Regions from separate parts of the Streptomyces sp. NBC_01485 genome, predicted to be linked through region 1. Evidence: riboswitches for the same ligand, from Rfam matches in the RefSeq annotation. Region 1 holds a riboswitch; the other holds the start of a gene.
The links. A riboswitch is a leader RNA that binds a small molecule or an ion and turns the genes downstream of it on or off. The one in region 1 is predicted to bind glycine.

Region 1 (3,398 bases):
CTCCACGCTCACCCGGTCCGAGACCCTGCGCGGGCCCACGGACGATCAGGCGGTGATCCGGGAAGCGGCGGCCCGGTTGCTGGACTCCGTGGACACGACAGGTGGGGTGCGGCTGCTCGGGGTGGGTGTCAGCGGCCTGGCGGACTTCACACAGGAGGACCTGTTCGCGCAGGCGGCGGAGGCTGTGGAGGCGGCGGCGGTGGAGCGGGAGGACGGGCCCGGTGAGGAACTCGCGGACGAGTCTGTCGGCGAGGCGGCGGTGCCGGTGGAGCACGAGTGGCGACCGGGACACGACGTGCGGCATGCCGTGCTCGGCCACGGGTGGGTGCAGGGCAGCGGGTTGGGCCGGGTCACCGTGCGGTTCGAGACGCCAGAGTCGGGGCCGGGACGGGTGCGGACGTTCCGGACCGAGGATCCGGAACTGGAACCGGCGGATCCGCTGCCGCTGGTTCGGCGAAGACCTGAGGAGGGCGGCGAGGCGGCGGTCGGGACGGTCGGGGCGCAGGACGTGGATTCAGGGTCGTCGGCGGCAGGGTCCGGGAACTCTCGGTGAGTCGGATCAGTTACACAGAGTGAAGCGGCTCGAAGTGTGGGGTGAGTCGGAGTGGTGGCGGTGTTCCGTGAGGGCGCCTGTGAGGGATGGGGAGCTGTATGAAACTGCACGGAGGCCGGTTCGCGGATCCGGCCGGGGTGTCGCCGGAGCGTGAGGCCGAGATGCGGCAGGTGGTGGATCGGGTCACTCGGTGGTCCGCGAATCGGAGCGACGTGGTCGGGCTGCTCCTCGTCGGGTCCTGTGCGCGTGGGGTCGCGCGTCCCGACTCGGACGTCGATCTCGTGCTGTTGTCGACGGCCCCTGCCCGCTACGGCGACGACGACGCCTGGACGCGCGAGTTGCCCATGGGGGAGCTGGTCCGCGTCCAGGAGTGGGGGGCCATCACCGAACGGCGGTATGTCACCGCCTCCGGTCTGGAGGTCGAGGTGGGCGTCGGTTCTACCGACTGGGCGCGGACCGGTCCGGTCGACGCGGGCACACGGAGAGTCGTCATGGACGGCGCCCGGCCGCTGTACGACCCTGCCGGGATTCTCGGGGCGCTGATACGGGCCTGTGGCTGAGCTGGATCAGAGGGCCTCAGCTCTCGTCCGTGCCCGCCAGTCGGCCGAAGTCGTGGTCGGGGAGCGGAGGCGGGGCGGCCACGTCGAGGCTGTAGTGGTGGTAGAGCTGGAGTTCCTGCTCCGGGGAGAGGTGGCGGCCCACACCGAAGTCCGGGGCGTCCTTGATCAGGGCCCGGTCGAAGGGGATGTGCAGGGTGCCCTCGACCAGCTCGCTGGGCTCCAGGGGGACGAAGGCGTCGCGGGAGAACAGGCCGGTGCGTATGGCCGCCCACTCCGGCACGCCGGTGGCGTCGTCGAGGTAGACCTCGTCGACGGTGCCGATCTTCGTGCCGTTGCGGTCGAACGCCTTGCGGCCGATCAGGTTGCGCGGATCGATGTCGGTCTGCACGGGCCCTCCACTTGGTCGCAACTCATCCGTAAGCACTACAAAAGAGCACATTGGGACGGGCGGCCACTCGAGAGAGTGACGTTGACCTCGCTGGTACTCTGACAACGGCTGCTGACCCCGTGCGGGAGAGTCCTCCGGACATCACCGGAGGCGCCGAAGGAGCAAATCCTCCCCGGAATCTCTCAGGCCCACGTACCGCACGGACGAGGTCACTCTGGAAAGCAGAGCGGGTTGCCGACGGCGTCGACGGCTCCCGCTCTCACCGACGGTGAAAGCCGGCTGCCCTCGGGCGGCCGGTGAAGCTCTCAGGTTGAGATGACAGAGGGGGAGGCCGTCCGGGTACCCGCGCCGTGGTGACCCTCGAAGGTCGTGTCAGACCAGGAGGCCTCCGTAATGACAGCCCATCGCATTCCACTCTCCGAGCTCGAACAGGGAATCCCCTTCGAGCAGCGCCACATCGGGCCCGACCACGAGGCGCGGGCCAAGATGCTCGCGCAGGTCGGCTACGGCTCCCTCGACGAGCTCACCGCCGCCGCCGTCCCGGATGTGATCAAGAACGCCGACGCGCTGGACCTGCCCGGCGCGCGCACCGAGGCCGAGGTGCTGGCCGAGCTGCGCTCGCTGGCCGATCGCAACCAGGTGCTCGACTCGATGATCGGGCTCGGGTACTACGGGACGTTCACGCCGCCCGTCATCCTGCGCAACGTCATGGAGAACCCGGCCTGGTACACGGCCTACACGCCGTACCAGCCGGAGATCTCGCAGGGCCGGCTCGAGGCGCTGCTGAACTTCCAGACCATGGTCGCCGACCTGACCGGGCTGCCGACCTCGGGCGCTTCGCTGCTCGACGAGGGCACGGCCGCCGCCGAGGCGATGGCGCTGTCCCGGCGGATGGGGAAGAACAAGAAGGGCCTCTTCCTCGTCGACGCGGACGCGCTGCCGCAGACCATCGCCGTGATCGAGACCCGCGCCGAGCCGACCGGCTTGGAGGTCGTCGTCGCCGACCTGAGCGGCGGGATTCCGGCGGAGCTCGCCGAGCGCGAGATCAACGGCGTGCTCGTGCAGTACCCCGGCGCCTCCGGTGCCGTACGCGACCTCAAGCCGCTGATCGACCAGGCGCACGGGCTCGGCGCGCTCGTCACGGTCGCCGCGGACCTGCTCGCGCTGACGCTGCTGAAGTCGCCCGGTGAGCTGGGGGCGGACATCGCGGTCGGGACGACGCAGCGATTCGGGGTGCCGATGGGCTTCGGCGGGCCGCACGCCGGCTACATGGCCGTGCACGAGAAGTTCGCGCGCAGCCTGCCCGGGCGGCTCGTGGGGGTGTCCGTCGACGCTGACGGGCAAAGGGCCTACCGGCTCGCACTGCAGACGCGTGAGCAGCACATCCGGCGCGAGAAGGCCACCAGCAACATCTGCACGGCGCAGGTGCTGCTGGCGGTGATGGCGGGGATGTACGCCGTCTATCACGGGCCGGACGGGCTGCGGGCGATCGCCCTGCGCACGCACCGGTACGCGGCGATCCTCGCCGCCGGGCTCGCGGCCGGCGGCGTCGAGGTCGTGCACGGGTCGTACTTCGACACGCTGACCGTGCGGGTAACGGCGAAGGCCGCCGAGGTCGTCGCCGCGGCGCGGGAGGAGCACGGGGTCAACCTGTACCTCGTCGACGCCGACCAGGTGTCGATCGCCTGCGACGAGACGACCGCCCGGGCTCAGATGGCCGCCGTCTGGGCCGCCTTCGGGGTGGACGGCGACATCGAGTCGCTCGACGCGGCCACCGGCGACTCCCTGCCCGCCGGGCTGCGGCGGTCCGACACCATCCTGACGCACCCCGTCTTCCACCGGCACCGCTCCGAGACCGCGATGCTGCGCTACCTGCGCAGGCTCGCCGACCGGGACT
Region 2 (3,398 bases), 5.2 Mb from region 1:
CGCAAAAGGACACAGCCCCGCGCCCCTGAGGATGCTGCCCCTGGCGGAGTTTGCTAGTAGCCGTTCGTGTAGAAGGGGCGGACCCTGTCCCTCATCCATTCGCCCACCGGGTCCTGGGTGACGTCCAGGAGGAGCAGGTTGACCGGCCAGGGGGGTGGGGTCCGGTTCAGGGCCCTGCCCAGGGCCTCCAGGGGGATCGCGCGCAGGTCGCCCTCCCACTGGTGGGAGAGTTCGACGCCGACGAACATCACCGGGTCCGCCGTCTCGATCGCGGCGAGGCAGCGGCGGGCCGTGCGGACCACGCCCGTGGCCTCGAACTCGGCCGAGGCCGCGGCCAGGAAGTCCACCGGGTCGTCCTGCCAGTCGGGCTCGTAGAGGCGGACCCGGCCGCCGCTCGAGGGGCCGTCCAGCAGGGTGCGGCCAGCCCGGCACAGCTCGGCCACGGCGGGCGGCGGCAGCGGGATGCCGACCGTGCCCTCGGGGTTCACCAGGATCCCCACCTGCGGGGGCAGCCCACGGGCGAACTCCACGGCCGGTGCGATCGTGAACGACATGTGCGAGCCGGCGACCTGGCGGAACTGCTCCTCGGAGCTGAAGACCGGCACGTAGACCTGGCCGTCGAGCTCCAGCGTGGGCAGGTCGAGGGGGCCGCTGTGCGGGCCGCCGCCGCCCGGGAGCGGCACCCAGACGAAGCTGCGGCCGAGCACCTCGACGATCCGGCCGCCGGCTCCGGGCACGCCGAGGGAGACGGAGAGCACCTCCTCCAGCTCGTTGCCGGGCCATCCGCCGTGCGAATGGGGGTGCGCCTGCGCCGGGAAGTCCGCGGAGAAGTCCGCCGGGAAGTCCGCCGGGGGGAAGTCCATCTGCCTACCGCCTGCTAAGAACTGCTCACTTCACTCTGCTGTGGCTGAAGGCTAGCGGGTGCCGGGGACAGTCCCCGAGCCTGCGGGCCCTCAGCCCGTGAAACCGATCCGGCGCAGTGTGTCGGCCGCGGCGCGGTCGAGCAGGACCGCCGAGCCGCAGCCCTCGGGCAGCCGGCCCTTCTCCACCGAGCGCAGCAGCCGGGAGGCGGCGTGGCGGTGGCGCAGGAACGCGTACCGGGAGACGCCCCGGCCGCGCTCGCGCTGGCCCTCCAGGGCGGTGTCGGCGCCGACGTCGAGCAGGAGCAGGTGGAGGGTGCCGCCGCGGCGGCGGGCCTCGCGGGCCAGCCAGTCGCGCACCCAGGTCTGCGTACCGCAGTCGTGCACGACGACGCCCTCGCCGCCGCGCAGGGCGCGGTGCAGTCCGGCGTAGTGGGCGAGGCGGACGAGGGGGCGGTAGAGGGCGTAGGGCAGGAAGCGCGGCGCGCGGGCGTCCCAGCGGTCGCGGGTGTCCTGGGAGTCGATGCGGACGCCGTTGACGGCCCGCTTCATGAGCGTGGACTTGCCGCTGCCGGGCAGGCCGGTGACCACGACCAGATCACGGGGGCCGAAGAGCAGGCCGTGCGGGCTGCGGCCGGCCCGCTCCCGCAGGTCGCGGACGACGGGCTCGGGCTGCGCGCCGCACGCCTCCCGGATCGGGGCACCGGGCTGCGCGGGCAGCGCCAGTCCCGAGCCGGTCGCGAATGCGGTGGTCCTCGCCGTGGTCGTCCTGTTCACCGTGATCGTCCTCCCCTGGGGTCAGGTAAGTCCTCATCCCCACCGAGCGTAAAGAGAAGGTAATGCGTCGCGCCTCGCGATTTCGTGCGCGTACCGACACAGGCCGGTTACAGATGCGGGCAGGCCGGTTACGGGTGGGGCGGGATGATTACGGATGGGGGCGGGCCGGTTACGGATCTGGCCTGCCGCGATCGGGGCGGCCCGTGCAATGATGGCCGCGCCAACTGCATACCGGCCGTTCGAATCCGCGCGGGAGAGTCCTCAGCATCAGCAGCTTCGCTTGGCTGCGCTGGGGCGCCGAAGGAGCAAGTCCCTCCCTTGAATCTCTCAGGTCCCCGTTACCGCGCGGGCGAGGCACATCTGAAAAGCGGGTCACCCTCCGGTGGCTCCACCCAAGGTGCAAGTCATGACCGACCCCGTCGCACGGGCTGTCATGACGAACCTCTCAGGTTCCGATGACAGATGGGGAGGAACGACCTCGCCGTCATGCCTTGGGAGACGACCGTCCGATGAGCAGTAACACCCCACTCCGTCACACCGCCCTCGATGCCCTGCATCGTGCGCTCGGCGCGACCATGACCGACTTCGCCGGCTGGGACATGCCCCTGCGCTACGGCTCCGAGCGCGACGAGCACAACGCCGTCCGCACGCGGGCCGGGCTCTTCGACCTCTCGCACATGGGCGAGATCACGGTGACCGGTCCGCAGGCGGCCGCCCTCCTGAACTTCGCGCTCGTCGGCAACCTGGCGGCCGTCGGAGTGGGCCGCGCCCGCTACACCATGATCTGCGACGGGGACGGCGGCATCCTCGACGACCTGATCGTGTACCGGCTCGCCGACGCGGAGTTCATGGTCGTCGCCAACGCCTCCAACGCGCAGGTCGTGCTGGACGCCCTGGTGGAGCGGTCCGCCGGCTTCGACGCCGAGGTGCGCGACGACCGTGACGCCTACGCCCTGATCGCCGTCCAGGGACCCGAGGCCCCGGGCATCCTGGCCTCGCTCACCGACGCCGACCTCGTCGGCCTGAAGTACTACGCCGGTCTGCCCGGAAGCGTCGCCGGTGTCCCCGCGCTCATCGCGCGCACCGGCTACACCGGCGAGGACGGCTTCGAACTGTTCGTGAAGCCGGAGCACGCCGTCGAGCTGTGGCAGGCGCTGACCGAGGCGGGCGAGGGCGTCGGTCTGGTCGCGTGCGGGCTGTCCTGCCGGGACACGCTGCGCCTGGAGGCGGGCATGCCGCTGTACGGGCACGAGCTGAGCACCTCCCTCACCCCCTTCGACGCCGGGCTCGGCCGGGTGGTGAAGTTCGAGAAGGAGGGCGACTTCGTGGGACGCGAGGCGCTCACCGCGGCGGCCTCCCGGGCCGAGGAGAAGCCCCCGCGCGTCCTCGTCGGCCTGGTCGCCGAGGGCCGTCGCGTCCCGCGCGCGGGGTACGAGGTCGTCGCGGGCGGCGCGGTGATCGGCGAGATCACCTCCGGCGCCCCCTCCCCCACCCTCGGCAAGCCGATCGCGATGGCGTACGTCGACGCGGCCCACGCCGCGCCGGGAACCCCGGGCGTCGGTGTGGACATCCGGGGCGCCCACGAGCCGTACGAGGTCGTGGCACTGCCCTTCTACAAGCGCCGGAAGTAGACCCGGAAGTAGACACTGGAGCCGGAGTCACGGCCCGGAGTCACGGCCAGAAGTGGACACTGGTCCGGAGTCACGGTCCGGAGTCACGGACCGAAGTCGCGTCCCCCGTGCGTGACCCTGCGCACGTTCG

Region 2: another riboswitch for glycine. It lies ahead of gcvT (glycine cleavage system aminomethyltransferase GcvT); the one in region 1 lies ahead of gcvP (aminomethyl-transferring glycine dehydrogenase).

The regions. Positions count from the first base shown of each region.
Region 1 covers NZ_CP109435.1:1,428,655-1,432,052, reverse strand. Annotated here, with positions in the region: gene OG352_RS06715 (DNA polymerase IV) at 1-553, shown strand, start outside; gene OG352_RS06710 (nucleotidyltransferase domain-containing protein) at 652-1,113, shown strand; gene OG352_RS06705 (PRC-barrel domain-containing protein) at 1,130-1,501, opposite strand; glycine riboswitch at 1,614-1,709, shown strand; gene gcvP (aminomethyl-transferring glycine dehydrogenase) at 1,895-3,398, shown strand, end outside.
Region 2 covers NZ_CP109435.1:6,649,188-6,652,585, reverse strand. Annotated here, with positions in the region: gene OG352_RS30210 (enhanced serine sensitivity protein SseB) at 54-863, opposite strand; gene OG352_RS30205 (AAA family ATPase) at 954-1,637, opposite strand; glycine riboswitch at 1,878-1,991, shown strand; glycine riboswitch at 1,992-2,109, shown strand; gene gcvT (glycine cleavage system aminomethyltransferase GcvT) at 2,147-3,268, shown strand.